DNA from 2 places in the Arthrobacter sp. CJ23 genome. Region 2 is predicted to be linked to the other one. Evidence: predicted binding sites of a transcription regulator. Region 2 holds the regulator's gene; the other holds the start of a gene.
The links. Region 2 encodes LexA, which represses DNA repair genes until DNA is damaged. Its sites were predicted from a motif close to TCGAACANNTGTTCGA; they were not measured.
Positions count from the first base shown of each region.

Region 1: the regulator LexA is predicted to act here: its motif matches at 4,077-4,092, upstream of ruvA (Holliday junction branch migration protein RuvA).

Region 1 is NZ_CP102950.1:2,592,904-2,607,803, forward strand. Features, by position in the region: gene secD (protein translocase subunit SecD) at 1-1,597, opposite strand, end outside; gene yajC (preprotein translocase subunit YajC) at 1,711-2,109, opposite strand; gene ruvB (Holliday junction branch migration DNA helicase RuvB) at 2,296-3,372, opposite strand; gene ruvA (Holliday junction branch migration protein RuvA) at 3,365-4,015, opposite strand; gene ruvC (crossover junction endodeoxyribonuclease RuvC) at 4,118-4,696, opposite strand; gene NVV90_RS11465 (YebC/PmpR family DNA-binding transcriptional regulator) at 4,733-5,488, opposite strand; gene pdxT (pyridoxal 5'-phosphate synthase glutaminase subunit PdxT) at 5,492-6,193, opposite strand; gene NVV90_RS11475 (Mur ligase family protein) at 6,295-7,611, shown strand; gene NVV90_RS11480 (type 1 glutamine amidotransferase) at 7,608-8,378, shown strand; gene NVV90_RS11485 (CapA family protein) at 8,400-9,650, opposite strand; gene NVV90_RS11490 (M3 family metallopeptidase) at 9,733-11,745, shown strand; gene pdxS (pyridoxal 5'-phosphate synthase lyase subunit PdxS) at 11,949-12,797, opposite strand; gene pgsA (phosphatidylinositol phosphate synthase) at 13,013-13,642, opposite strand; gene NVV90_RS11505 (HIT domain-containing protein) at 13,632-14,225, opposite strand; gene thrS (threonine--tRNA ligase) at 14,244-14,900, opposite strand, start outside.
Region 2 is NZ_CP102950.1:1,629,381-1,644,280, reverse strand. Features, by position in the region: gene NVV90_RS07325 (MFS transporter) at 1-347, shown strand, start outside; gene NVV90_RS07320 (cation diffusion facilitator family transporter) at 429-1,346, opposite strand; gene NVV90_RS07315 (GlsB/YeaQ/YmgE family stress response membrane protein) at 1,555-1,824, shown strand; gene NVV90_RS07310 (RNA methyltransferase) at 1,904-2,800, opposite strand; gene rplT (50S ribosomal protein L20) at 2,826-3,482, opposite strand; gene rpmI (50S ribosomal protein L35) at 3,602-3,796, opposite strand; gene infC (translation initiation factor IF-3) at 3,915-4,928, opposite strand; gene NVV90_RS07290 (DUF1844 domain-containing protein) at 5,299-5,691, shown strand; gene NVV90_RS07285 (MFS transporter) at 5,809-7,113, opposite strand; gene NVV90_RS07280 (SseB family protein) at 7,166-8,074, opposite strand; gene priA (bifunctional 1-(5-phosphoribosyl)-5-((5-phosphoribosylamino)methylideneamino)imidazole-4-carboxamide isomerase/phosphoribosylanthranilate isomerase PriA) at 8,074-8,817, opposite strand; gene NVV90_RS07270 (hypothetical protein) at 8,850-8,999, opposite strand; gene hisH (imidazole glycerol phosphate synthase subunit HisH) at 9,009-9,791, opposite strand; gene hisB (imidazoleglycerol-phosphate dehydratase HisB) at 9,788-10,414, opposite strand; gene NVV90_RS07255 (histidinol-phosphate transaminase) at 10,461-11,579, opposite strand; gene NVV90_RS07250 (LysM peptidoglycan-binding domain-containing protein) at 11,649-12,008, opposite strand; gene lexA (transcriptional repressor LexA) at 12,369-13,115, shown strand; gene NVV90_RS07240 (dihydrofolate reductase family protein) at 13,265-13,888, shown strand; gene NVV90_RS07235 (IS110 family transposase) at 14,156-14,900, shown strand, end outside.

The sequences.
Region 1 (14,900 bases), 960 kb from region 2:
GCGTGCGGAGCCGGCCGGCGCCGCGGTACAGGGGCACGGCGCCCAGGCGGTCCGGCGAAAGGCCGGAGAACCGGTGGCCCTCGCCGAAGAACTTGGTACGGGCAAGCAGCTGCAGAACCGGGTGGGTGAAGATGAACACGACCAGAAGGTCGGCCACGGCCGTCAGGCCCAGCGTAAACGCGAAGCCTCGAACGTTGCCCACGGCCACGAAGTACAGCACCAGGGCCGCCAGCAGGTTGACGGCCTTGGAGGCAAGAACAGTGCGCTTGGCGCGCTTCCAGCCGTTCTCGACGGCGGACACCAGGCCACGGCCCTCACGCAGTTCGTCGCGGATGCGTTCGAAGTAGACGATGAAGGAGTCGGCAGTCTGGCCGATGGCCACGATCAGGCCGGCGACACCGGCCAGGGAGAGGCGGTAGTTCTCTGTCCAGCCAAGGATGGCGATGGCCAGGTAGGTCAGGGCACCTGCCACCACCAGGGAGGCAATGGTGACGAAGCCCAGGGCCCGGTACTGGAACAGCGAGTAGACAACCACCAGCAGGAGGCCGATCAGGCCGGCCAGCAGGCCGAGGCGGAGCTGTTCGCCACCGAGTGTGGCCGAAATCTGCTGCTCGGACTGGATTTCAAAGCTGATGGGCAGCGCACCATAGCGGAGCTGGTCGGAGAGCGCCTTGGCCGATGCCTGCGTGAAGTTGCCCGTGATCTGCGGACGGCCGTCGGTGATGACAGCAAGGGAACGCGGCGCCGAAATGACCTTGTCGTCCAGGACGATGGCGAACTGCGACTTGGGGTCATTGCCGCTCTCGCCGCCGGCGGCGATGTAGAACTGGTTCAGGCGCTCGGTGACAGCTTTGAACTTGGCAGCGGCATCGCCGTTGAACACGATGTTGACGCCCCAGGAGTTGGTGACCGAGCCCTGGGCTCCCTGGACCTGGCTGAAGGAAGAGTCAGTGATGTCCTGGCCCTTGACCTCAACGGGACCCAGGATGTATTTCAGGCCGGTGGAGGGCTCGCAGGTCACCAGTGGCTTGGCCGGGTCGGAGCGTTGCTGCTTGTCCGTTGCAGGGTTCACGCAGTCCAAGGCTTCGAAGGTCTTCACGACGTCGGCGGTGACCCAGTTGGAGTCGCTCGCGTTGGCGGGCGCTGCGGCGGGCTTGGGCAGCTGGTCCTCCGGAGTGCGGGACTCAACGGGAACGGGATTGCCGTCACCGACGGCAATGACCGGACGGAAGTTCATGTCCGCCGAGGCCTGGATCAGCGCGCGGGTTTCCTTGGAAGGGGTTCCCGGGAGGCTGACCACCACGTTGCGGCCGGACTGGGTGCTGATTTCGGCTTCGGCAACACCGGAACCGTCCACGCGCTGGCGGATGATGGCGACAGCCTGGTTGAGCTGCTCCTCATTGATGTCCCCCGAGCCCTCAACCTTGGGCGCCAGGATCATCTGGGTGCCGCCTTCAAGGTCCAGGGCCAGCTTGGGCGCCCAGCTCGCGTGACCCGAGATGACGCCGCCGCCGAGGACTGCTGTCAATACAACGAAAATTGCTCCAAGCCAAGTCAGCACCCTGCGGGCTGAGTTTTTGGGGCCGGTCCGTGCCATTATCGATCTTCCTGTTGATGCCGGAACAGCCGCCGGCGGGCGCTGGTAAGCGCCTGCCGGCGGCGGTCCGCTGCCGGAGAGGTTGTCCGCGCGGTGTTCCCGCGGCTTACGGTCTAGCTGTCCTTCTTGTCCTCGCCGTTGAGGCGCGCAATGGTCTCGTCCGGGGTCTCGGAGGAGGCAGGCGTTTCAGTGCCGGCCGGAGCCTCGGCCTCGGCAGCCGTGAGGGAGGACGCGTCGTCCGGAACCACCGGGGCGGCCTCGGTGGGCTCGATGATCTTGGTCACGGCCTGGCGGTGCACGGTGGCCTCGGTGCCGGGAGACAGCTCGAGAACGACCTTATTCTCGGCCTCGTCCATCGAGACGATACGTCCGAACAGCCCGAAGCTGGTCATGACGTCCACTCCGGGGGCAAACTTGGACTGCAGCGTTGCCTGCTGCTGCTGGGTCTTCTTGTTGCGGCGGAACATCATGAAGACAAAAAGTCCAAGCATGACGAACAGCAGTATGGTCATTGGATCCACAGGGAAGTTCCGTTCTGTACTTACGTTTCTGGTCCACGGCATCGTCCCGGCGGACCCTGCGGCTGTGAGGCGTTGCCCGCCGGCCGCGTGCTGCTCCGCGGTGGCGGCGCACAGATCCAAGGACTCGGACGTGCCGAGCGTCATACCAGTCTAGAGGGAAAAGCTGAACGCAAGGTGTTATCGGCCGGTGTCGGCTGTTTCGGCGTCCGTTTCTTCTTCCCCGAAGAGAGCCAGCGCCTCCTGGCCGAAAACGCCGGCCGGCACGGCATAGCCGAGGTGCGTCCAAGCCGGGGCCATGGCAATCCGCCCCCGCGGGGTCCGGCCAAGGAGCCCTTCCCGGACAAGGTAGGGCTCGGCGACGGTTTCCACCGTTTCGGGCTCCTCGCCGACGGCGATCGCCAGGGTGGACAGGCCCACGGGCCCACCGTTGAACTTGGTGATCAGTGCTTCCAGGACGGAGCGGTCCAGTCGGTCAAGTCCCCGTTTGTCGACCTCGTACATGTCCAGCGCTGCGGACGCCGAATGGGCGTCGATCTGCTCTATGCCATGCACCAGCGCCCAGTCCCGGACGCGCCGCAGCAGGCGGTTCGCGATGCGGGGCGTCCCCCTGGAGCGGCCCGCAATTTCGCTGAACCCCGCAGAGTTGACCTTCAGGTCCAGCAGGCCTGCCGATCGACGGAGCACCAGCTCCAGTTCCGCGACGGAATAGAACTCGAGGTGGCCGGTGAACCCGAAGCGGTCGCGCAGCGGACCGGGAAGGAGCCCCGCCCGGGTGGTGGCCCCAACCAGGGTAAACGGGGGAAGTTCCAGCGGGATGGCGGTGGCGCCGGCGCCCTTGCCCACCACGATGTCCACACGGAAGTCTTCCATGGCCATGTAGAGCATTTCCTCGGCGGGCCGGGACATCCGGTGGATCTCGTCCAGGAAGAGCACCTCCCCCTCCGAAAGCGAGGACAGGATGGCGGCCAGGTCACCGGCATGCTGGATGGCCGGGCCGCTGCTGATGCGCAGCGGCGCATTCATTTCGGAGGCAACGATCATGGCGAGCGTGGTCTTGCCCAGGCCCGGAGGCCCGGAAAACAGCACGTGGTCCGCGCTGCGCCCGCGCATGCGTGATGCCTCGAGAACCAGGGAGAGCTGCTTGCGGACGCGGTGCTGGCCCACGAAGTCGTGCAGGTTCTTGGGCCGCAGGGCCGCCTCGATGGCGCGCTCCTCCGGCTCTTCTCCCCCGGCGACAAGGGACGGCTCAGCCACGGCTGCCTACCCGGTTCCCTGCGCGGGCACCGTCCTGGCCCAGCCAGCGGAGGGTGGCACGCAGGATCTGGGCAACATTGCCCTCCTCGGCCAGCCCGGGGGAATCCGTCAGCGCCTTGTCGATGCTGCCGGTGGCATCCTTCTCGGACCAGCCCAGGCTGGTCATTGCGGCGACCACCTGCGGTTTCCAGACCGTCTCGGCAGAGGGCGCCGGAGTAGAGGAGGTGACGGTTCCCGTGCCGTGCGGCACGAGCTTGCCGGCGAGTTCGAGCACGATGCGGCCCGCCACCTTGGGGCCGATGCCCGGAACCTTGGTGAAGGTCTTGCTGTCACCGGTGTGGGCGGCCACACGGATGGCTTCGGGTTCGTGGACGGCCAGCACGGCAAGTGCCAGGCGCGGCCCCACCCCGCTCACACTGAGCAGGACATCGAAAACTTCACGTTCGTCGTCGTCGGCAAAGCCGAAAAGGGTCAGCGAGTCTTCCCGGACGATCAGGGAGGTGAAGAGCTTCGCCTCCTCGCCAAGTTTCAGGTGGCCCAGGGTCTGCGGCGTCGCGAAGACGCTCATTCCGGCGCCGTTGAGGTCGATGACAGCCGTTGAAAGACCGACGTGCGCCACGGTTCCGCGGAGAAAACTGATCAAGACCCGGCTCCTGAAGTACCGTCCGTCCCCCGGCAAACAGGAAGCAGCAGGGGCGGACTATCCGAACATATCTACGAACAGAGTAGCAAGAGCGCGGAAGCTTCAGCGTCCACGGCGCGCCTTCGCCTCTGCTTCGGCCCAGGCCCGTTGCGCCGGGGTCAGGGAGTCCTTGCCGTTGCCGGTTGCGGACGCGGCGGCACCGCTGCCGGCACGCCAGGCATGGGTCAAGGCCAGGGCGAGGGCGTCTGCGGCGTCGGCGGGCTTGGGTGGGGCATCGAGGCGCAGGATCTTGGTGACCAGTTTGGTCACGGCATCCTTGTTGGCCGATCCGCTGCCGGTCACGGCCGCCTTGACTTCCGACGGCGTGTGCAGCGCCACCGGGATGCCGCGGCGCGCTGCCGCCGCGATGACCACGCCGGAGGCCTGGGCCACGCCCATGACGGTGCTGACGTTCATCTGCGAGAAGACGCGTTCGACGGCGACGACGTCCGGTTTGTGGCGCTCCAGCCATTCATCGATGGTCTCGGCAATGACCAGAAGACGCTTGTCCAGGGTCTGCTCGGGCGAGGTGCCCACCACGCCCACGGCAACCATGGTGGCGCGGCGGTTCCGCTCAACGTCCACCACACCGATGCCGCAACGGGTGAGGCCCGGATCGACTCCCAATACGCGAAGAGTCAAGTCCGGGCCTCCCTGTAAGTTGCCAAAATGAGCGTGCTACTCGGCTTCGAGCGCAGCCTGGACTTCCTCGCTCATGTCCGCGTTGGTGTACACGTTCTGGACGTCGTCGAGGTCTTCGAGGGCGTCCACGAGCTTCATGAACTTCTTGGCGCCCTCAAGGTCAAGCGGCACCTGCATCGAGGGCACGAATTCGGCTTCGTCGGACTCGTAGTCGATGCCGGCTTCCTTGAGCGCGTCGCGGATCGCCTGCAGGTCCTGGGGCTCCGAGTGGATTTCCCAGTTCTCGCCGCTGTCCTTGACTTCCTCCGCGCCTGCGTCCAGCACGGCCATCAGGACGTCGTCCTCGCTCAGGCCGTTCTTGGGCAGGTTCACGACGCCCTTGCGGGCGAACAGGTAGCTGACGGAACCCGGGTCGGCGATGGTGCCGCCGTTGCGGGAGATGGCGAGCCGCACTTCCGAGGCCGCACGGTTCTTGTTGTCCGTGAGGCACTCGATCAGCAGCGCGGAACCCTGGGGTCCGCGGGCTTCGTACATGATCTCGGTGTAGTCCACCACTTCGCCGGTGAGGCCGGCGCCGCGCTTGATGGCGCGGTCGATGTTGTCGGCGGGCACCGAGGTCTTCTTGGCCTTGGTGACGGCCAGTTCGAGGCTCGGGTTACCGGCGAGGTCCGGCCCGCCCATGCGTGCCGCGACTTCGATGTTCTTGATCAGCTTGGCGAACGACTTGGCCCGTCGACTGTCGAGGATGGCCTTCTTGTGTTTGGTCGTCGCCCATTTGGAGTGGCCTGACATGCTTTACGCTTCTCCTCTGATCATTCGAATAAAGAGTTCATGCACGCGCTTCTCGCCCGTCACTTCCGGGTGGAAGGAGGTGGCCAGCAGCTGGCCTGAACGCACTGCAACAATTCTAGCCAACCCGTGCAACGTGGCCGTATGGCTGGCGTGGTCCGGGTCCACCTGGGCCAGGATTTCCACGCCGGGGCCAACGCGCTCAACCCAGGGGCCGCGGATGAACACGGCGTGAACAGGGTCCACACCGTTCTCGCCCGCGCTGAAGTCAAGGCCCTTGAAGTCCAGGTCCGTTTCGAAGGACTCGCGCTGGCGGCCGAAGGCATTGCGGCGGACGGTGATGTCCAGGCCGCCGAAGGTCTGCTGGGGGTTGCCGGCCAGGTCCTTGGCCGGGTCCGCGATATCGTCGGCCAGCAGGATCATGCCAGCGCAGGAGCCGTACACGGGCAGGCCGTCGGCGATGCGCTTGCGGATCGGGTCGGCGAGTTCAAAGATGCGGGACAGCTTGTCGATCGTGGTGGATTCGCCACCGGGAATAATGAGGCCGTCGACGTCGTCGAGCTCGGCCGGGCGGCGGATGCCCACACCGGTGGCGCCCGCGTCCTCCACGGCGTGAAGGTGCTCGCGGAAGTCGCCTTGCAGCGCCAGGACGCCGATCCGCAGGCCTGCACCCACGCGCGAAGACGCGTTGGAAAGGGGGTTGGTCATTCGACCATCATAATGCGCCCGCCGCTGCCGGCGTGCGCACGCGGGCCCGGGAGCAGCCTCCGGGCCAGGTTCCATGCCTCAACTGGGATATATTACAGAACATGTTTTCCTTCAGCGTTCCGCTCGGCAAGCTGGTCCGTGCACTGTCCAGGCTCCGCGGTGGAGGCTCGGCGTTGCCCGGCCTGGTGGTCGAAAAAATCGATCCCCGTTTCATGCAGCGCACGCTTGCCACGCTCCCGCACGGCGTAGCCGTGGTCAGCGGCACCAACGGCAAGACGACCACCACCAAGATGGTAGTGGAGCTGCTCGAGAGCCAGGGGCTGAAGGTCTTCACCAACCGCACCGGCAGCAACTTCACCCGCGGTGTTGCCGCCTCCCTGCTGGGCGAGGTGGACTGGCGCGGCCAGCTGGATGCCGACGTCGCCGTGCTGGAACTGGACGAGGCGCACGCGGTGCACTTCGTCAACCAGGTGCCTCCGCGCTTCAGCCTGCTGCTCAACGTCCTGCGCGACCAGCTGGACCGCTTCGGCGAGATCGACAAGACCGCCCAGCTCCTGCAGCACATCGCCGCCAAGACCACCGGCACCGTTGTCCTTAACCGCGAGGACCCCCGGGTGGCCCGGATTGCGGCCACCGTAAGCGGAACCGAAGTCCTCTACTTCGGCCTGGACGAGTCGCTCCGGAGCACCTTCCCCAACGACGACGACATGCGTGCCGCGCCGCACGCCGCCACGGCCCACGGGGCCGCTACAGCTCACGGAAGCGCCACCGCCGCTGCCGTTCCCGCCGCCCCGGAGGCCGACGTCGTGCTCCGCCGGGTGGGTGCCGAAGACGCCGATTTCGAGTTCGACGGTGCAACCATCACCACGCACATGAAGCTGCGCGGCGTGTACAACATCTTCAACGCGGCCGCCGCGCTGGCCCTCGCACGAGCCATCGCCGGCAGCACGGATGCCACCACGCTGGTCAAGGCGCTTTCCGAGGTGGCCCCGGCGTTCGGCCGCGGCGAGAGCCTGACCGTGGACGGCCTGCCACTCGAGCTGGTGCTGGTCAAGAACCCGAGCGGCTTCCGCCTGGGCCTGAAATCCTTCCCGGCCAAGGGCTACGCCTCCATGATCGCCATCAACGACAACTACGCCGACGGCCGGGACATGTCCTGGCTGTGGGACGTGGAGTTCGACTCCCTGCAGGAAGAAGGCGTGGAGGTCCTCACCGGGGTGCGCGCCTACGACATGGCACTGCGCCTGCAGTACGACGATGTGCGGATCGGCGCCGTGGACACCGACATTCCGGCGGCACTGGCAGCGTTCATCCAGGGCTCGCAGGGCAAACCCAAGCGCATTTTCTGCACCTACACGTCCATGCTGGCCATCCGCCGCGAACTCGCCAAAATCACCACAGTGGAGGTGGTCTCATGACCACGGCAGACGACACCACAGCACAGCCCGGCAGCCCTGCACAGCCAGGCAAGGGCACCATCCGCGTGCTGCAGCTGTACCCGCGTGAAATGAACATCTACGGCGACTGGGGCAACGCCCTGGTCCTGCAGCAGCGGCTCCGCTGGCACGGCTACACCCCGGAGCTGTCCGAATACAACGTGGGCGACGAGTTCCCGGAGGACGTGGACATCATCGTGGGCGGCGGCGGCCAGGACAGCGGACAGCTGCTGATCCAGGACGATCTGCAGTCCCGCGGCGAAACCCTGCAGCAGCTGGCATCCGACGGCACGCCCATGCTGGTCATCTGCGGCCTCTACCAGCTGTTCGGCAAGTTTTTCAAGACCAGCGCCGGTCCGGTCATCCCGGGCATCGGCATCCTGGATGTCGAAACCAACGGCACGGACGAGCGCCTGATCGGGAACGTCACGCTCAACTCCCCCGAGTTCGGCGAAGTTCTGGGGTACGAAAACCACAGCGGACAGACCACCCTGGGCCCCGGCGTCGAACCTTTGGGCACGGTGTCCAAGGGTGCCGGAAACAACAGCAAGGACGGGCACGAGGGCGCCCGCTACCGCAACGTCGTGGCCAGCTACCTGCACGGCTCGCTCCTGCCGAAGAACCCTGCGATTGCCGACTTTCTGATCCGGACCGCCGTCGAACGCAAGTACGGAACCTTCGTTCCCGGAACGCCCGACGACGGCTACGCCCGCCTCGCGCGCGAACACGCGGCCCGCCGCCCGCGCTGAGGCTTCGGGCTCACGGCCCTGCTATTTCTCCTTGGTGATGAGGAGTTCGTGGGCTCCGGCCGTGGCCGCCCCCATGGATTCGACCACCGTCTTGGTCCGCAGATGGGTTTCGGCGTCGGCCGCCGGTGTGGCACAGACCCCCTGCGGGGCATCACTGGCCACCGAGCACCAGCGGTAGGGGCCGCGGACGATGACCGACGGCGCCCAGGCCAGGTCCGAGGCCTTCCAGACCCCCGCGGCGTCCTGGCCGAACTGGGCACGTACCAGCAGGCCCTCGTTGTTGACCACGTACCAGGGTGAGAGTTCGGTGACGCCGTTGCCGAGGCCGTACACAATCCAGGTGCCCTTGTAGTTCTCGATGGGCAGCACGGAATGCGTGTGGTGGCCGTAGACCATGGTGAACTGGCCGCTGTCCACGAGTGTGTGGGCCACGTCCTGCTGCTGTGCGTTGGCCTCGCTGGCGTACTCATCGCCGGCATGCATGACGCCCAGCACGATGTCCGCGCCCAGCGCCCGGGCCTGCACGGCCTTGGCGATCATCGCTGCGGGATCCAGTTCATCCACCTGCCAGGGGAATTCCGGGATCTGGCCGTTGTGGCCGTAGGTTCCGGCGATCACGGCAATGGTGGCGGCCTCGGTCTTGAGCAGCAGGACGCCCTTGGACTCGGCCTCCGTGCGGTAGGAGCCCGTGTGCTTGAGCCCGGCGGCATCCAGGGCATCCAGTGTGCGCAGAAGGCCGTCCGTGCCCCGGTCGATGGTGTGGTTGCTCGAGGTGGTGCAGGCCTGGTAGCCGACGTCCTTCGAGGCCGCGATGATCTGTGGCGGCACATTGAACGAGGGGTAGGCGGAGAACGGGCCCTCAGGCCCGGCAACGGGCGTTTCCTGGTGGCAGATGCCGAGGTCGCTGTTGCGGATGTAGCGGCGCTGCCCTTCCAGGAGCGGCACGAAGGTGTAGCCGGGCTGCCCGGCTGCCGCCGCGTCCTCCCGGGCCTGCTGCCACAGCTGCGTGTGCACCAGCATGTCGCCGGTGACGGTAATGGACGTGCAGCGCAGCTCCGGGCACGCCGGACCCTTGCCGGGCGTCGGCGTGGGCGCCGGCGTGGGCGTGGGGGTTTCGGTCACCGGGGTGGCGGCCGGGCTGGAGGACTTGTCGGCACTGGATTCCGCCACCACCCCGCAGGACGCCAAGGACGCCGCCAAGGCCAGGGCGGCCAGTGCCGCCGCGGTGCGTGACGCTGTCGTTCGCCGGTGGAAAGTCAAAGGGGGCCGCATGCCCGCCATCCTACGGCGGCACCCGGACATTTTTTCGCGCGCCACCGTTGAGCGCCGCATTCTTACGTGAAAGAGTCACTTCATGACCAATCCTCTCCTGAGTCCCAGTCCCCTGCCGTTCGGGCTACCCCTCTTCGCCGGAATCGAAGACGCCCACTTCGCCGAGGCGGTGGACGCCGGGCTCGCCGAGCACCTTGCAGAAATCCAGGCCATCACCGAACAGTCCGAAGCCGCCACCTTTGAGAACACCGCCGTGGCCATGGAACGGGCAGGGCGGCTGCTCGAACGCGCGGCGGCCTCGTTCTTCACACTGGTCTCTGCGGACGCCACGGACACCATCAGGGAACTAGAGACCAGGCTCTCGCCGAAGTTCTCGGCGCACCAGGATGCCGTGTACATGAACAGGGCACTGTTCGAGCGTTTCGCAGCGATCGACGTCACGGGGCTGGACAGCGAATCAACGCGCCTGGTAGAGGAGTACCTCAAGGAGTTCCGCCAGTCCGGCATCCAACTGGACGACGCCGGCCAGGAGCGGCTCAAGGGCATCAATGCCGAGCTCTCCCGGCTGGGCACAGAGTTCGGCCAGCGGGTCAAGGAGGCGATGAAGTCCTCGGCCCTCCTGCTGGACGATGCCGCTGATCTGGCCGGGCTGCCCGCCGATGACATCGCCAGTTCCGCTGAGGCCGCCAGGACAGCGGGGCACGAGGGCAAGTACCTGCTCACCCTCATCCAGCCGAGCAATCAGCCGGCCATGTCCGCCCTGGAGAACCGTGACGTGCGCCGCCGCCTCCACGAAGCCTCGCTTGCCCGTGGCAGTGCCGGTGGCAGCCTGGACGTCCGCGAACTGGTCACGTCCATGGTCCGCCTGCGGGCTGAGAAAGCCACGCTCCTGGGCTTCGCCAACTACGCCGAACTCACCGTGGACCGCCAGACTGCCCCTGACTTCGAAGCCGTCCAGGCCATGATGGACCGCCTGGCACCGGCCGCCGTCCGGAACGCCGACGCGGAAGCCGCCGCCTTGGCGGAGACCGCCGGCCACCCTCTGGAAGCCTGGGACTGGGCGTACTACTCCGCCAAGGTCCGCCGCGAACGCTTCTCCGTGGACGAGCAGGCAATCCGGCCGTTCTTCAGCCTGGACAAGGTCCTGCATGACGGCGTGTTCTTCGCCGCGACGTCCCTGTACGGGATCACGTTCCACGAACGCGCGGACCTGGCCGGGTACCACCCCGACGTCCGTGTCTGGGAAGTGCGCAACGCCGACGGCTCGGAGCTCGGACTCTTCCTGGGCGACTACTACACACGCGAATCCAAGCGGGGTGGTGCGTGGATGAACTCGCTCGTGGAGCAGTCCTCCTTGCTGGGCACCAAGGCCGTGGTGATCAACAACCTCAACATTTCGAAGCCGCCCGCCGGTGAACCCACACTGCTGACTCTCGATGAGGTCCGGACGCTCTTCCACGAGTTCGGGCACGCCCTGCACGGCCTGTTTTCCGATGTCAGGTACCCACGGTTCTCGGGCACGGCCGTGCCCCGGGACTTTGTCGAATACCCGTCCCAGGTCAACGAAATGTGGATCATGTGGCCGGAGGTCCTGGCCAACTATGCGCGGCACCACGCCACCGGCGAGCCGTTGCCGCAGGACATAGTGGACAAGCTGAACGAGTCCCGGCTGTGGGGCGAAGGCTTCGCCACCACCGAGTACCTGGGGGCCGCGCTCCTCGACCTCGCCTGGCATGTCCTGGAGGCCGGCGACGTGCCCACCGACGCGCTGGCCTTCGAGGCCAAGGCGCTTGCCGCGGCAGGCGTGGCCCACAGCCTCATCCCGCCCCGCTACCGCACCGGCTATTTCCAGCACATTTTCGCGGGCGCCGGCTACGCCGCCGGGTACTACTCCTACATCTGGAGCGAGGTCCTGGATGCCGACACCGTCGAGTGGTTCACCGAGAACGGCGGGCTGAGCCGGGAGAACGGGGACCGTTTCCGTACGGAGCTCCTGTCCCGCGGCAACAGCCGCGACCCGCTGGAATCGTTCCGCACCTTCCGAGGCCGGGACGCCAGGCTGGAACCCCTCCTGAAGCGCCGCGGCCTCGAATAACTTCACCTTAAAGAACGACGGCGGCGAGTCACCCAGCATAGGTGACTCGCCGCCGTCGAGAACTGACCTCTAATGCGAAGGACGGTGTGATCCGGCAGCGTGCGTAAAAGGGGCCCCGCGCCCCGAGCAGCTACTTGGCTGCCAACGAAGCGCGGGGAATAGCACGCAGAGGATTGCCGCTGCCCGAGACCTAAGTGTGAGACTTACCAGCCGCGCTCTGCGAGGCGGTGCGGCTGCGGGATCTCGTCCACGTTGATGCCCACCATGGCTTCGCCCAGGCCGCGGGAGACCTTGGCGATGACGTCGGCGTCGTCGTAGAAGGTGGTGGCCTTCACGACGGCGGCGGCGCGCTGCGCCGGGTTGCCGGACTTGAAGATGCCGGAACCGACGAACACGCCGTCCGCACCGAGCTGCATCATCATGGCGGCGTCAGCCGGGGTGGCGATGCCGCCGGCGGTGAAGAGCACCACGGGGAGCTTGCCCGTGGCGGCAACTTCCTTGACCAGTTCGTACGGTGCCTGCAGTTCCTTGGCGGCGACGTACAGCTCGTCCTCGGGCAGGGCGGCGAGCTTGGCGATCTCGGCACGGATCTGGCGCATGTGGCCCGTGGCGTTGGAGACATCGCCGGTGCCGGCCTCGCCCTTGGAGCGGATCATGGCCGCGCCCTCGTTGATGCGGCGCAGGGCCTCGCCGAGGTTGGTGGCGCCGCAGACGAAGGGAACGGTGAAGTTCCACTTGTCGATGTGGTTGACGTAGTCGGCCGGGGTCAGGACCTCGGACTCGTCGATGTAGTCGACACCGAGGGACTGCAGGACCTGGGCCTCGACGAAGTGGCCGATGCGGGCCTTGGCCATGACCGGGATGGACACGGCAGCGATGATCGCGTCGATCATGTCCGGATCGGACATGCGGGACACGCCACCCTGGGCGCGGATGTCGGCCGGGACGCGCTCGAGCGCCATGACCGCCACGGCACCGGCATCTTCGGCGATGCGGGCCTGCTCGACGTTGACGACGTCCATGATGACGCCGCCCTTCAACATCTCCGCCATGCCCCGCTTGACGCGGTTGCTGCCGGTGACGGGAACCTGAGCTGAAGTCTCTTCACTGCTGGACACAAAAAGCCCCTAGGAGTAGGTAAAAAGGAGTACATCTCATCATACGGTGCAGACGGGTGGCCAAACTCACCAACCACGTCATGCGGCGTTGCACTGGGGTCGACAAGTGGTGCGTACTGGTCCACTGCCACCCTACGGCGCCCGAGATGCTAGGTGGAGGCCGTTCCTTCGGCCGCAGCCATCGCCTGCCGACGAACAGCCATCATGCGCTGGGCGATGGTGACCACGCTGGCCACCGCCAGCAAGACAAGGGTCACCAGCAGCACTACCGGGGGCAGGCCAAGGCCGGTCAGTCCGGCAACCAGCAGGACTGACGCAAGCCGTTCGGCCCGTTCAGCGATGCCCACATTGGCCGAGAATCCCAGCGATTCGGCCTTCGCCCGGGCATAGGAGACCACCATGCCCAGGACGAGGCACACTAAGGCGGAAACCGCGATGGGACGGTCCGCGCCCTCGGTGAAGAACCAGATGGTCAGCCCCATGAAAATGGCGCCGTCGGCCGCCCGGTCAAGGGTTGAATCGAGGAAGTTGCCCCAGCGGCCGCTGGCACCGAGCAGCCGGGCCATGATGCCGTCCACAACGTCGGAGAACGCGAAGACCGCAACGATCAGCGAACCCCACCACAGCTGGCCCATCGGGTAGAAGACCAGGGCCCCCACCATGACTCCGGCGGTGCCCACCACCGTGACCGCGTCCGGAGAGACTCCGATCCTGAGCAGCCAGCGGGCAAGAGGGGTAAACAAGGAGGTGAAGAAACCGCGTGCATGCCTATTGAGCATTCGACTCCCCCGGCCAGGCTTCCGAAACAAGCCGGCGGACCTCGTCAAGGGTCTGGGTGATGGCCTTGGTCTGGGCAATGATCGGGAAGAAGTTCCCGTCGCCGCCCCAGCGCGGCACAACATGCTGGTGCAGGTGTGCTGCGATGCCCGCCCCGCCGGTGACGCCCTGGTTCATGCCCAGGTTGAAGCCGCTGGGGTTGGACACCTTGCGCAGCACGCGCATGGCGGTCTGCGTGAGTTCGGCGAACTCCGCCGTTTCCTCCGCCGTGATGTCCGTGTAGTCGGGCACATGACGGTACGGGCACACCAGGAGGTGGCCCGGGTTGTACGGGAACAGGTTGAGCACCACGTAGCAGGTCTTGCCGCGGTAGACGATCAGGGATTCCTCATCGCTGCGCTGCGGTGCCACGCAGAACGGGCAGTCGTCCTTGCCCTTGAACTGCTCCTGCCCGCCCTTGATGTAGGCCATGCGGTGTGGAGTCCACAGGCGCTGGAAAGCGTCCGGGACGCCTGCCAGCCCGAAGTCATCGGTTGCTTCGGCGTCGCCCGGATACTCGCTTGACGCGCCTGTGTTCTCCTGCACCGTCCTGGATCCGCCCCGTCAGCTCTCGCGGTTCTTGACGGCGTCGACGATCCGGCGGACCGCCTCGGACACGGGCACGCCGTTGTCCTGGCTGCCGTCGCGGAAGCGGAAGGAAACCGCGCCCGCTTCGGCGTCCTCGCCGCCGGCGATCAGCACGAACGGGATCTTGTCCTTGCTGGCGGTGCGGATCTTCTTCGGGAAGCGGTCGGAGGAAATGTCGACCTCCGCACGGATGCCTGCCGCCTTGAGCTGGCCAACGACGTCGAACATGTAGTCATTGAAGGCCTCCGCCACCGGGATGCCGACCACCTGGACGGGAGCCAGCCAGGCAGGGAAGGCACCGGCATAGTGCTCGGTGAGCACGCCCATGAAGCGCTCGATCGAGCCGAACAGGGCGCGGTGGATCATGACGGGGCGCTGGCGCGTGCCGTCGGCGGCCTGGAACTCGAGTTCGAAGCGCTCCGGCAGGTTGAAGTCCAGCTGGATGGTGGACATCTGCCAGGTGCGGCCCAGGGCGTCCTTCGCCTGGACGGAAATCTTGGGGCCATAGAACGCGGCTCCACCCGGGTCTGCTACCAGGTCCAGGCCGGAGGCCTCGGCAACTTCGGCCAGCGTGCGTGTGGCTTCCTCCCACGCGGCGTCCTCGCCCACGAACTTGTCCTCGTTCTTGGTGGA
Region 2 (14,900 bases):
TGCCCGGCATCGCCCTGGCGCTTGTTGTCTACGGCATCGCTGCCCACTGGGCGTGGTCCGCATTCATCATGGCCTTCGTGGTGGGGGCCATCGGCTCCATGCTGGTCCCGCCGCTGCAGACGCGCCTGCTGGACGCTTCCCCGGATGCCCCGTCGCTGGCCTCCTCGCTCAACCATTCCGCCCTGAACGTCGCCAATGCCCTGGGGGCGTTCCTGGGCGGCACCGTCATCGCGTGGGGCTGGGGCTATGTGGCCCCTGCCTACGTCGGCGCGGGCCTGGCGATGCTTGGCCTTGGCATCGCGCTCCTGAGCGGACTCCTGGAACGCAGGCGCCCGCTCGCCGCCTAGCGGCATCCGGGACAAGGAGATCAACGCAGAAGGGCTCCCGCGGTTTCGCGGGAGCCCTTCTGCGTTGAATCTGACAGACAGCTATGCCTGGACGCGCTCCACGTCGGGCTCAAGGTAGATGACCCGGGCGATCGGAACCGCCGCGCGGATCCGTTCCTCGGCGTCGTCGATCACCTTCGCGATCTCCTGTCCGGTGTCGGCTGCCCCGACGCTGATCTTGGCCGCAACCAGGAGCTCTTCCGGTCCCAGGTGCATGGTCTTGAGGTGGATGATCCGGGTGCCGTTGGCCTCGATGGCCCGCGCGATCCCGGCTGCGTCATCCTTGGTGGCGGATTCGCCCAGCAGGAGCGACTTGGTTTCCACGGCAAGGATCACGGCGATGGCGACGAGCAGCAGGCCGATCATGCCTGTGCCGGCAGCGTCCCAGATCCCGTTGCCGGTGACCAGGGTGAGGCTGACGCCGAACAGGGCGAACACCAGGCCAAGCAGTGCGCCGAGGTCTTCGAGCAGGATCACGGGCAATTCGGGCTGCTTGGCGTTGCGGACGAACTTGACCCAGCTCTGCTGCCCGCGGATGTGGTTCGACTCCAGAATGGCGGTCCGGAAGGAGAAGGACTCGGCAACGATGGCGCCGATGAGCACGGCCAGCGGCACCCACCAGAAGTCGCCCTCGATGGCGTGCGGGTGCTGGAACTTGTCCCATGCCTCGTAGAGGGCAAACAGGCCGCCGACGCTGAACAGCACAATCGAGACGATGAAGGCGTAGATGTACCGCTCGCGTCCGTAGCCGAACGGGTGCTCCGGGCTCGCCGCCCGCTTGGCGCGCTTGCCGCCCACCAGCAGGAGGACCTGGTTGCCGGAGTCGGCCACCGAGTGGATGGCCTCTGCAAGCATGGACGACGACAACGTCAGGATGAATGCAATGAACTTGAGTACGGCGATCGTCAGGTTGGCGGCAAGGGCCGCCACGATCGCTTTGGTACCGCCACTTGCAGCCACGAAAGCTTCACCTCTTCAGGATTCAGGGAAATTGGGAGAACCGACAGGTCGAGGGACCTCGGTGCGCTCCCCTGCAAGGAATACCGTACCGTTCCGGCCCCCGCCCATGCACAATCAAATCACCAAGGCTACTGACTATTCGAGAGCCGCGTGTTAGTTTGGGGCCGTGAACCGGGCCGCACAACGGCCCTGAACCGAAGGAGGAGTCATGGGTATTCTCGGATGGATCATTCTTGGACTCATTGTCGGAGCGATCGTCAAGGCAATCATGCCCGGCAAGGTCGGCGGCGGCTGGCTGACCAGCCTGGTGCTGGGCGTGGTCGGCGCGATCGTCGGTGGCTGGATCGGCGACCTGGTCTTCGGTTCCGGCAAGATGGAGTTCTGGAACCTCGGTTCCTGGGTCCTTGCCATCGTCGGCGGCCTGGCCGTGGCCGGCGTCTACGGCGCCATCACCGGACGCAACAAGTCCACCACCTGACGGGACCATCGGAAGCAAGCGCAACGCCCGCCCACATTCCCGTGGGCGGGCGTTTGCTTTGCGAGGGTGCTGGGCAGGCTCAGGAGCCCTGCTGGGACCGCGCGCTGGCGTAGAGGCACACTGTGGCGGCTGTTCCCAGGTTGAGGCTCTCAGCGAAGCCGTAGACCGGCACGGCCACTCGGTGGTCGGCCAGCGCGAGTTCGGCGTCGGAGAGGCCCTGGGCCTCGTTGCCGAACAACCACGCCGTGGGGGCTTCCAGCGCATAGTCCGAGGAAACATCTGCCGCACCGAGCCGCCGGGCAGCGTTTTCGTCCTGGAGTTTGTCCAGGTTGAGGGTGCCGTAGCCATCGGCGGCCAGGACGCCGATGCCGAGTTCCTTGCAGCGGGCCACGAGTTCGTCCACCTCGGCGCCCAGAACCACCGGAAGGTGGAACAGGGAGCCTGCGGTGGACCGGACGGCTTTGGGGTTGTAGATGTCCACGCTGGAGGAGGTCAGCACCACGGCGTCGGCTCCGGCGGCATCCGCAGCGCGCAGGACCGTGCCGGCATTGCCGGGGTCCCGCACCTGGCACATAACGGCGATAAGGCGGGGACCGGCGTCGAGCACTGAGTCCAGGCTCACATCCACAAAACTGCAGACGGCCACGATTCCCTGCGGATTGACGGTGTCCGCCATGGCGGACAGCACCTCGTCGCTGGCAAGCCTCAAGGCGGTGCCCTCAGCCAGGTCGGCGAGTTCGGGGAGACGGTCGAGGCAGGCCTCGCTCGCGTACACCTCGTGCACGACGCCGGGCTCCCCCGCCGCGATCCGCTCACGGTGCAGGGACAGGGCCTCGCGGACGGCCTGCGGCCCCTCGGCCAGGAAGCGTCCGCGCTTTAAACGCGCCGGGCGCCCGGCAAGCTTTGCGACATCCCTCACCCGATCAGCTCGGGGGTTGGTCATCGGAAAATCTTGCAGGCGCCCGGTTTCGTTCATATAAGAACTTTAGTGGCTGTTGCGACTAGTTCTTGATCTGCTGGCGGGCTTCGCCGCCGGCCGGCTCGAAGCCGGCTGCCTTTGCAGCTTCAACAGTGGCGAACCAGTATTCAGCAGCGGTGGCGTCGTACCAGGTGGAACCCGGAACGTGGTACTTCTTGGACTCGGCGTTGCCCTTGATGGCGTAGCCTTCCGGAGCGTCTTCGCCTTCAACGGCAGCAACGGCGCCATCGATGTCCGACTTGGCAGCGGCAGCGGCCGGAGCAGCCTTGGCGGCAGCCTTCGGAGCAGCAGCTTCAACCTTGGCGGCCGGAGCGGAAGTGTCGGCCGGCAGTGCAGCCTTGGCGATGTTCACCAGGGCAGCGAAAGCGTTGGCGTCGGAGACGGCCAGTTCGGCCAGCATGCGACGGTCAACCTCGACCTCAGCGGCCTTCAGGCCCTGGATCAGACGGTTGTAGGTGAGGCCGTTGGCGCGGGATGCAGCGTTGATACGCTGGATCCAGAGGCGACGGAAGTCACCCTTCTTCTTGCGGCGGTCGCCGTAGCTGTACACAAACGAGTGCAGCAGCTGCTCTTTGGCCTTGCGGTACAGGCGAGACCGCTGACCGCGGTAACCCTTTGCGCGTTCAAGGACAACCCGGCGCTTCTTGTGGGCGTTTACCGCCCGCTTCACACGTGCCACGTGCGTACTCCTTCAGAAATCTTTATCCCAAGCTGCTACTGCCGGAAACCCGGCCGGCCTGAGAAGGCTTTTGGTGTAGTCGGTTGCTGCCGGTTGGCAGAAACCAGAGAACTTGGAACTTAGATGCCGAGCATCTTCCGGATGACCTTGGCGTCGCCCTTGAAGACGATCTTGTCGCCGGCAAGGCGGCGGGTCAGCCTGGAGGACTTGTGCTCCAGGTAGTGACGGCGGTTGGCCTGCTGGCGGCGCAGCTTGCCGGTACCGGTCAGCTTGAAGCGCTTCTTAGCACCGCTGTGGGTCTTCATCTTCGGCATGGGAACCGATCTCCTTACGTATCCGCGGACGTGGTCCGCAGTTCTTTCGTGCAGCCGACCTCATGGGGCGGCGTGCTGGTTGCTTGCCGTGTGGAGGCTGGCCTCCTGCGGCGTTGAACTAGTTTGTCTTGCGTGCCGCGGGCTTCGGCGCGGCCTTGGGGGCCGCAGGCCGGGCTGCAGGCTTCGGGGCTGCCGGCTTGGCGACGGGCTTCGGAGCTGCCGGAACGGCGGGCTTCGGAACCACGGGCTTCGGGGCTGCCTCGGCCGGTGCCGCTTCAACAACCGGAGCTTCGACAGCTGCGGGTGCTTCCTCGACCACCGGGGCTTCTACGGCCACGGGTGCTTCTTCAACAACCGGGGCCTCTTCGGCCACGGGAGCTTCTTCAACAACCGGAGCTTCCTCGACTACCGGAGCCTCTTCGACAACCGGGGCTTCTTCGGCCACGGGAGCTTCCGCTGCGGGAACCTCCACGGCCTCTGCTGCGGTTTCCTCAGCGGGCTCTTCAACTGCTGCGAGCAGTCCTGCAGGCAGCAGATCTGCCAGGGACTGGGTCATCGGCGTGTCTTCGCCGGTGAGGTCCACGCGGCCGGCTGCCTTGGCTTCGTTCTGGGCCTTGGCCTCGGCACGCTGGGCGGCGCGGCGGGCTTCGGCCTTGGCTTCAGCCTTGTTCTTCAGCGGACCGATGACCATGACCATGTTGCGGCCATCGATGCGCGGGCTGGATTCGACGATGCCAACCTCGGCGACGTCTTCGGCGAACTTCTGGAGCAGGCGGATGCCCATCTCCGGACGCTGCTGCTCACGGCCACGGAACTGGATCATGGCCTTGACCTTGTCACCGGCACCGAGGAAGCGCAGGGCGTGGCCGCGCTTGGTCTCGTAGTCGTGCTTGTCGATCTTCAGGCGGAAGCGGATTTCCTTCAGAACCGTGTTGGTCTGGTTCTTGCGGGCTTCGCGGGCCTTGACGGCGGCTTCGTACTTGTACTTGCCGAAGTCCATCAGCTTGCAAACAGGAGGCTTGGCCTGCGGGGCAACTTCAACGAGATCGAGATCGGACTCGGCAGCAAGGCGCAGTGCATCCTCAATGCGGACGATTCCTACCTGTTCGCCGGCAGGGCCGACCAACCGCACCTCGGGGACGCGGATACGCTCATTGATTCTTGGCTCGCTAATGTTAAAGCTCCTGTGGTTGTGGTGAGTGTCACCGGCAAAATAGAGAAGGCCCCCAATTGCTGGCGCAATCGAAGGCCTCGAAGATCGGAGCAGGCTGCCCATGGGGCAGTGCGCACTGCTTATGGGCTGGGCCCGTGAGCAATGTCCGACCAGGTACCCGGCAACTTCCATCCCCTGAGGGAATACGGCTGACGCGGGTGGGAGAGAACTCCGCTTGCAAACTGAAAACCAATTCTACAGAAATACCCCGCCAAGCGCACATCAAGCGCGGCGGGATTCAACACAGCAAAATAACGACTTCCAGTCGGTCTGTGACAAGCTTAGCAGCATGAGCACTTCAGACAGCAATTCACACAATTCCTACAGCGAGGCACCCGCCGCCGACGCCGGTGTGGCCCAGCAGATCCGTGACATCTCGGAAGTTGCGGCCGTGGAGGTCATCACCACGGGCGCCGTCCACCTCATGAGCGCCGCAGCCGTCAAGGTCGGCCTGGCCGACGACGCCAACGCTGAAGAACTCAAGGACCTCGACGAAGCCCGCAAGCTCATCACGGCCCTCGCCGGCCTCGTGACCGCAGCCGCGCCGGAGATCGGTTCCCAGCACGCCGGGCCCTTGCGCGACGGCCTGCGCTCCCTCCAGCTCGCCTTCCGCGAAGCCTCCCTCATCCCCGATGAGCCCGGCAAGGGTCCCGGTGAGAAGTTCACCGGCCCGGTTAACTGAGGCTCGAGCAGCCAAGGCTCGGCAAAGCAAGCAGACGACGACGGCGGGCTGACCTTTGAAGGTCGGCCCGCCGTCGTCGTCTGTTTAAGTGTGCTGCTGCTCCTCAGTTCGCGCTGTTCAGACGCGCGCCGCACGCCGGCGCTTCATGAGCGCCAGGCCTGCTACGCACAACACGACGCCGGCCGTCCCCACGGCCACAAAGCCGCCCGAGGGGCCGATCCCGTCGATGAACACGCCGGCCAGCGGCGCCCCGAGCGCCACGCCGGCTGTGAGGGCGGAGCCGTACCAGCCCATGGCCTCGCCCCGGCGGTCCTCGTCCACGAGGTCTGCGACCTTCTCGGACGCAGCGGAGAGCACGGGCGCACACAGCAGGCCGGGCAGCAAGGAGAGCAGGGCCAGCGTCCAGGTGTCCCGGGCGAAGCCCATCGGGATGGTCAGGGCCGCCATCCCGAGCAGGAGCAGCATCGGCGAGACAGGCCGGTGCATGGCCCCGTAGATGAGTCCGCCGACCACAGACGCGGCGCACCAGAAGAAGAAAACGATGCCGATTTCGGTCTCGTGGCCCCCGCGTTCCAGGAGTGCCACAATGCCGACGTCGGTTCCGCTGAGCACCATGCCGGCGCCGCCCGCCACGGCGAACAGGGCCGCCACGGAGGCCGTGAACCAGGTGAAGTTACGCGCCAGCCTGCCCCGGAGGGCCCCGCCGCGGGTTCCACGGGCCGACGCCATTTCGGAGGCTGCTTCCTGGACGTGGGCCGGGGCGGAGGCCACCACTGCGGCTTCAGCGGCGGCAAGATCGTCCGCGGCACGGTCCGCGGCTTCTTCCGGAGTGCAGACATCCTCGCTGCGCGTGGGCGGGTTGAACCAGATGAGGAACAGCCCGGCCACGGAGACGGAGACGCCCACTGCGGTGAGGCCCGCGACGGTGAAGCCGGCCGTTGCCACAATGGCGCCCACGGCCGGCCCGATCATGAAGACCAGTTCGGTGGCTATCGAATCAAGGGCGAAGGCCGAGCGGCGTTGTTCGCCGTCCACCATTACCCCCAGGGACTGCCGGACCACGCTGAAGATCGGCAGCGTGAAGAGCCCGCCCACGAACACGAGCGGAAGGATCCATTCGTAGCTCACGTGCGGAACGATGGACCAGATGACGGTTTCGGAGATCACCGAGGGGATCAGGGCCTTCCGCAGCCCGGCGGTGTCCACGCGGCGCCCGCGCCAGGGCGCGCCCACGGCAATGCCGATGGTCATGACTGCGGCCGCGGCGCCGGCGGCAGCGTAGCCCAGGCCGAGCGTCAGGACGATATGCAGCGTCAGCAGCACTCCGGCCGCGGAGTGCGGAATGCGGGCGATCATGCCCACGAGCAGGAGCCGCCTGACAGGCGCCACGGACAGCATCTCTTTGTAGAGAGCGAAATTCACAAGCTACATCCTTTGTTCCCCCGGGGCAGCCCCGGGGAAACCGGTGCCGCCGTTACCGCGGCGCAGGCTCCTGCGCCGCACGCTGCAGCTTGACTTCGATCGAGTCGACCCCTTCCGCAAAGGCATCAAGCCGTGCCCACGATTCATTGAGCCCCGCAACGAGGGCCTGGACGGCTGCGGCGTCGAGCCCGTCTTCGAGGAAGAGCACCACGCGCAGTTCCGGTCCCGCACCACCGCCGGCAACCGGCAGGCCGCCTGCCGTACGCGAAGCGACGCCGGCGCCGGGATGCGTCTCCAGGCGGCGGACGGCCGGAAAGGCCGCTGCGGCGGAACCGAGAGCAGACTCCAGTTGATCATCAAGGTACGACGGCGTCCAATCCTGCTGCTGCGCCAGGGCCCACATCGCGGGACGGCGGACCACGAACGCGAAGTCGGAGCCCGGGTCCAGCACCAGGAGCTGTGCGCCCTCGGACACGGCTGAGAGCGCCGCCCTGGCAGCGTAGACAGCCACGGGCCTCGCCTCGGAATGCCAGGCTTCCAGCGCGGCGGCGGACGTGAAGACCGGCATGGCGGTCCGTCCGTCCGGGGCCTTCAGCGTGACCAAGGCCATGTCGGCCTGCTTGTCGGCATGCAGGCCGTCCACGCCCTCGGCTTCCTCGGCCAGCTGGGCCACCACGGGCACGAAGACCCGCGCCGTGGCCAGGGCCTGCACCACTGCGGCTTCGCCGCCGGTTCCGGCGAGAAGCCCGGCAACCGCGGCGAGGTATCCGGCATCCGCGGAACCGTCGTCGTCCTCGAAGTTGTGGATCTTGGCGTCGTCGCCGGCAAGGCTGCGCCCGGCCCAGGGCTGGCCGGCGGAGTCGCCCGCTCCCCCGGCTCCGGCCAGGGCCGCGGCGATGTGGCCCGGCAGCTCGCGCTTGGGCGGGCCTGCCGGGGGTTGCTGTGCTTGGGGCTCCCGCATCAGCGGCGGCCGGCCACGTCCAGGGCCTCGGGCAGGGTGAAGGCGCCGGCGTACAGGGCCTTGCCGACAATCGCGCCCTCAACGCCGAGCGGAACGAGTTCACGGAGCACGCGCAGGTCCTCCAGGCTGGAGATGCCGCCCGAGGCCACCACGGGCTTGCCGGTCTTCTCGACCATCTGGCGGAGCAGTTCGACGTTGGGGCCCTGCAGTGTGCCGTCCTTGGTGACGTCGGTGACCACGTAGCGGGCACAGCCGGCGTCCTCGAGGCGGGCGAGCACCTCCCAGAGGTCGCCGCCTTCCTTGGTCCAGCCGCGGCCGGCCAGGGTGGTGCCGCGGACGTCGAGCCCGACGGCGATCTTGTCACCGAAGCGGTCGATGGCGCGGCGGGTCCACTCCGGATTTTCCAGGGCCGCGGTGCCGAGGTTCACCCGCGCGACGCCCAGGTCCAGGGCGCGTTCGAGCGATTCGTCGTCGCGCAGGCCGCCGGAGAGTTCCACCTTGACGCTGAGCTGGGACACCACCTCGCTGATGAGGTCCGCGTTGTTGCCGCGGCCGAAGGCGGCGTCGAGGTCCACCATGTGCACCCATTCGGCGCCGGCGTTCTGCCAGTTCAGGGCTGCTTCGAGCGGCGTGCCGTAGCTGGTCTCGCTGCCGGCCTCGCCTTGAAGGAGGCGGACGGCCTGGCCGTCCACGATGTCGACGGCGGGCAGGAGTTCCAGGATGGACGTTTCGGAGGTGGTCATGAGGGTCCCTGAGGTAGTTGGGGACGCGGGGCTCAGTTGCCCGGCAGCGTCAGGAGGTAGGCGGCCAGCAGGGACATGCCTGCCAGCACATAGAACGAGATGGAGACCCAGCGGGGCTTCTTCTGCTGATGGAAGGAGATTCCCCCGCCCACCAGCAGGCCGGCGAGTCCCATGAGGACCACGGACCACATCTAGGCGGCGTCCGTTCCGCTGGTTCCGGCCTGGGCTGTTCCTGCCTGGGCTTTTCCGGTCTGGGCGGCGGCAGGTTTGCGGAGCCCGTCCACCCAGTTGCGCAGGAGGCGGGCACCGGCGTCGCCGGACTTTTCGGGGTGGAACTGCGTGGCGCAGAGCGGGCCGTTTTCGACAGCCGCGATGAACGGGGCACCGTGATCGGACCAGGTCACCAGCGGCGGGGCCATGCGCGGCTGCACCACGTCGAAGTTCCATTCCTGCACGCCGTAGGAGTGCACGAAGTAGAAGCGTTCCTGCTCGACGCCGGCGAACAGCTTGGAGCCTTCCGGCACCTGGACGGTGTTCCAGCCCATGTGCGGAACCACCTTGGCGGGCAGGAGCTCCACCTTGCCGGGCCATTCGCCCATGCCCTCGGCCTCGGTGCCGTGTTCGACGCCGCCTTCGAAGAGGACCTGCAGTCCCACGCAGATGCCCAGCACGGGACGTCCACCGGCAACGCGGCGGCCGATCATGCGGATGGCGTCAACGGCCTTGAGTTCCTTCATGACGGTTTCGAAGGCCCCCACGCCGGGGACCAGCAGGCCGTCGGCATTGAGCACGTCCTCGGGCTTGGCACTGAGGATGACCTCGGCGCCGGCCCGTTCCAGCGCACGCACGGCCGAACGGACGTTGCCGGAACCGTAGTCGAGCACCGTGACCGTGGGCTTGCCCTCGGCGGACACGGGCTTGGCGGTAGCGATGGCGTCGGTGACAGCGCCGTCCTTCAGGATCTGGGCGCTCACAGGGCACCCTTGGTGGACGGGATGCCCTCGACGCGCGGGTCCGGTTCCACTGCCGCGCGCAGGGCACGGGCGAAGGCCTTGAACTGTGCTTCGACGATGTGGTGCGGATCCCGGCCGGCGAGGACGTTCATGTGCAGGCAGATGCCGGCGTGCAGGGTGATGGCTTCGAAGACGTGACGGGTCAGGGAGCCCGTGAAATGGCCGCCGATCAGGTGGTATTCCTGGCCTGCGGGCTCGCCGCCGTGCACCAGGTAGGGACGCCCGGAGACGTCGACGACGGCGTGGGCCAGTGCCTCGTCCAGCGGAACGGTGGCCTCGCCGAAGCGGCGGATGCCGGCCTTGTTCCCCAGAGCCGTGCGCAGTACCTCGCCGAAGGTGATTGCCACGTCTTCCACAGTGTGGTGGGCATCGATGTGGGTGTCGCCCGTCGCTTTGACGGTCATGTCGATGAGGGAATGCTTGCACAGCGCCGTCAGCATGTGGTCGTAGAACGGGACCGTGGTGCTGATGTCCGAGACGCCCGTGCCGTCGAGGTTGATTTCAACCAGGACGGAGGATTCACTCGTGGCACGCTCCATGCGTGCGGTGCGGGCGGCGGACGGCATGGCGCCGGATTCGCTCATTGATATGTCCTTATGTACGAAGGATTGGCTGGGTCTAGCTACCAGTTTAGGCGGGCAAGGGCGTCTGGCCGCCCAGAAGGGATTGCAGCGCCTTGAGGAAGGCTGTGGTTTCCGTCTCAGTACCGGCGGTGACCCTCAGGTGTCCGGGGATTCCAACGTCGCGGATCAGGACGCCGGCGTCGAGCAGGCCCTGCCAGACGGCGTGCGGGTTCTCGAGGCCGCCGAAGAAGACGTAGTTCGAGTCGGAGGCGGCGGGCTTGAGGCCCAGGCGGCGCAGTTCGCTGACAATGCGGTCGCGCTGGACCTTGATGTCCTCGACGTCGGCCATGAGTGCCTCGCGGTGCCGGAGGGCGGCGAGTGCCGTGGCCTGGGTGACGGCCGAGAGGTGGTAGGGCAGGCGGACCAGCCGGATGGCGTCAGTGACCTCCGGGGCCGCGGCCATGTAGCCCAGCCGCGCCCCCGCCAGCGCGAAGGCCTTGCTCATGGTGCGCGAGACGATGAGCCGCTCACGGCCCGGCAGCAGGGTGAGTGCGCTGGGCGTGTTGTCGTGCGCGAACTCGTGGTAGGCCTCATCGACGATCACGATCGCCTGGCTGGCCTCACCGGCTTCGTAGACGGCCTCGACGACGTCCAGGCCCAGCCCCGTTCCCGTGGGGTTGTTCGGCGAACAGAGGAAGACGATGTTCGCACCGGATTCGCCGACCTGCGCGGCGGCGGAAGCAGCGTCCAGGCCGTAGCCCTCCGCACGGACGCCCCGGACATATTCGGTGTCGGTGCCGCTGGCCAGCAGCGGGTACATGGAGTACGTGGGAGGGAAGCCGAGGGCTTTGCGGCCCGGGCCGCCGAAAGCCTGGAGGATCTGCTGGAGGACCTCATTGGAGCCGTTGGCAGCCCAGATGTTGTCCGCGGACAGGCCATGGCCGAGGTATTCGGCGAGTGCTTCACGGAGCTCGGTGAACTCGCGGTCCGGGTAGCGGTTCAGCCCGGTGGCGGCCGCCGCGACGGCCTCGGTGATGGCGGCCTGCACATCCGCCGGCACGCCATGGGTATTCTCGTTGACGTTGAGCAGGATGGGGACGTCAAGCTGCGGTGCGCCATAGGGGCTCAGTCCACGCAGGTTGGTCCGGAGGGGAAGTCGGTCAAGTCGCTCAAGCTGGTCACTCACCATGACAGTTTAAGGTGCAAGGACGCCCGCCCCGTAACTGTGACGGGCCGCGACCATGGCCAGCCCGGCCTAGTTTGCGGGAACGAACAGGGATTGCCCTGGCACGATCTTGCCGCCGCGGAGGTTGTTCAGCTGGATGATTTCGGCAATGACGTCGCGGGGGTCGCGCTCCGGCGCAGCCGCACCGGCAATCCCCCACAGGGACTGTCCCGGCTGGACCGTGACCGTGACCGCTACGGGCGGGTGCAGCTCGGACGCGGCATCGGAGGCCTTGGCCGGGGAATTGAAGAATCCGGCCAGGCTGAGCAGCACAGCCACGAGCAGGAACATGGGGAAGCCGAAGAACACGATGCGGCCGCGGCGGGTGAGCCGAAGCCGGCCCGGTGCCGGCGTGTAGTGGGAACCGTGGAGCGTGGTGTTTGCAGACATGAGCTGAGCCCTCCTGAGCGATCGCCTCCGCCCCGTGAATCCCGGTGGGCGGCTGCCGTTTTCTGTGTCCGTTGGCCCCTTCGCGGCCCGGTGTTCGAACGAATCATTCGAACACCGGACCCGGATCGAAGCCTTAATAGAACACATATTCGAACCTTGCTACGACATTTTTAGCACTTATCAACGAACGGTGTCGAGACTCGCTAGAACAAATGTTTGATAAACGCCCGCGCCTGCCCTACGTTTGAGTGAAGAAACAGGCACTGTTTCAGTGGATCAGCAGGGTCTGACATTCAGACCGAACAGTCCCGGAAACCGCGGAACATCGCGGCCGGGCGGAACGGAAGGGCGTTGGCGAACATGGCAGCGAAAGCCACGGACGGCAGGGCAAGCCTGCGTAGCCAGCAGCCGCAGAAGAGCCCCAAGAGCCTGACCGTCCGGCAGAAGAAAATCCTGGAAACCATCCAGCGTTCGGTCAATGACAACGGCTACCCGCCGTCCATGCGAGAAATCGGCGACACCGTGGGGCTCGCCAGCCTGTCCAGCGTCACCCACCAGCTGTCGCAGCTGGAGAAGCTCGGCTATCTCCGGCGGGACCCCAAGCGCCCCCGGGCCATGGAAGTCCTCATGCCGCTGACCCTTGATGGCGGCGCGAAAATCCCGGGCGTCGAAACCCCGGCGAAGCTCCGCAGCACGGCCGGCCTGGCCGTCACGGAACTGGCCAGCGCCAGCGACATGGCCATGGTGCCCCTCGTAGGACGCATTGCCGCCGGCGGTCCCATCCTGGCCGACCAGACTGTTGAAGACGTCCTTTCGCTCCCGCGCCAGCTGGTGGGCCACGGCGAGCTCTTCATGTTGAAGGTGGCCGGTGATTCCATGATCGATGCCGCCATCTGCGACGGCGACTGGGTAGTGGTCCGGCGCCAGAATGATGCCATCAACGGGGACATCGTCGCGGCCCTGCTGGATGACGAAGCCACGGTGAAGACGTTCCGCCAGCGTGACGGCCACACCTGGCTGCTGCCGCAGAACACGCAGTACGAGCCGATCCTGGGCGACCAAGCAACCATCATGGGCAAGGTCGTGTCCGTGCTGCGCTCCCTCTAGGCCGCCGCGCCGGGGGTACACGGTCGCAACCGGCCTTCCGCCTGCGGTCCATGCCGGGCCGAAGGCCGTTGCCCCACGGCAGGAGGCTGTGGCAGCCTCGAAGTGATCCCGTCGCCGGGCCGGCGGCGGGCGCAGCGAAGGAGCACGGCATGGGACTCATCCATATAGACCTGTTCACCACGCTCGACGGCGTGGCGCAGGCCCCTGGCGGGCCGGGGGAGGACCCTGCCGACGGCTTCGAGTTTGGCGGCTGGCAGGCACCCCTCATCGACGAGATCGTCGGAGCGCAGATCGATTCCGGGATGGAAGGGATGGACGCGCTGCTGCTGGGGCGCCGGACCTACGACATTTTCGCCTCATATTGGCCGCATGCGAACGGGGACATAGCGCGGCTGTTCAACCGCCTCCCGAAATACGTTGCCTCGCGCCAGACGCCGGCCCTCGGCTGGGCCGGCTCCACACTGCTCGGTCCCGATGTTGCCGCCGCAGTGCGCGAGCTGCGCGAACGGCACGCGAGCATCCACGTCATCGGCAGTCTCGACTTCGTGCAGACCCTGTTTGCCGAGCGGATCTTCGACCGGCTCACGCTCTGGGTGTATCCGATCCTCCTCGGCAATGGAAAGAAGGTCTTTGCCGGCGGGGTGGTTCCGACGAACCTCAGACTCATCGAGCCGGTGGTCGCCTCACCGATGGGGGCGGTGATGCAGCGCTACGCGCTCGTCGATGGCACGCCTGCCGTCGGCGACATGTCGGCCGTCGACCAGGAGGGCTAGACGATATGTGTGAGGGGGCTGCGGCCCGGGGTGGGTTCTGGTCCTTCTGATCGTCCATTGTCGCCGGGACGGCTCCGGACCGCGGGCTGTGGGGTGTGCCCGGGTCCCGGGGCCGCGCTGTCCGGGGCCTGGTCCCCGGCGTGAATGGCCTTTATCGGAAGGACCGGGAAACTGGTGGGCTGGAACCTTCTCTTCAAGTTCCCGTGGGTTGTCCCCAGACTTAATCCGTTGGGGCAGAGCCACATTTGAAGGTTGGAGGTTCCAGCTATGTTCGAGCGTACTCACGTGGGCCTGGATGTCCACGCCCTGTCGGTTGTTGCCTGCGCGATCGACGGGCAGACCGGTGAGGTTCTCCGGGCCCGGCTGACCCCGGACCATGGGGAGATCCTGGCCTGGGTCCAGGGGCTGCCTGGCCCGTCCCGGGTCGTTTACGAAGCCGGCCCGACCGGTTTCGTCCTGGCCCGGGTGTTGCGGGCGGCCGGTGTTGATTGTGTGGTCGCGGCCCAGTCCAAGCTCCAACGCCCGCCCGGGGACCGGGTAAAAACGGACCGCAACGATGCCCTGCATCTGGCCCGGCTCTTGAAGCTGGACCAGATCACCGAGGTCACCGTCCCGGGCCCCGGGCAGGAAGCGGCCAGGGACCTGGTCCGGGCCCGGGAAGATACCCGCGGGGACCTGATGCGGGCCCGGCACCGGGTCTCGAAACTGCTGCTGCGCCAGGGCATCCACTACAGCGGCGGGGACACCTGGACCCAGACCCACATGGGCTGGCTCTACCGGCAACGCTTCGACTCCGCGCCCCTGCAGCTGGCCTACGATCTTGCCCTTGAGGCTGTCACGCAGGCTCTGGCCCGGCGGGACCGCCTGGATGCGGCCATCACGAAAATCGCCTATGACAGCGAATACACCCCGGTGGTGCGGGCGCTGGAATGCCTGCGCGGGGTCTCGACGCTGACCGCGTTCGGCCTGGCCGTCGAGATCGGGGACTGGAACCGGTTCACCGGATCCACGA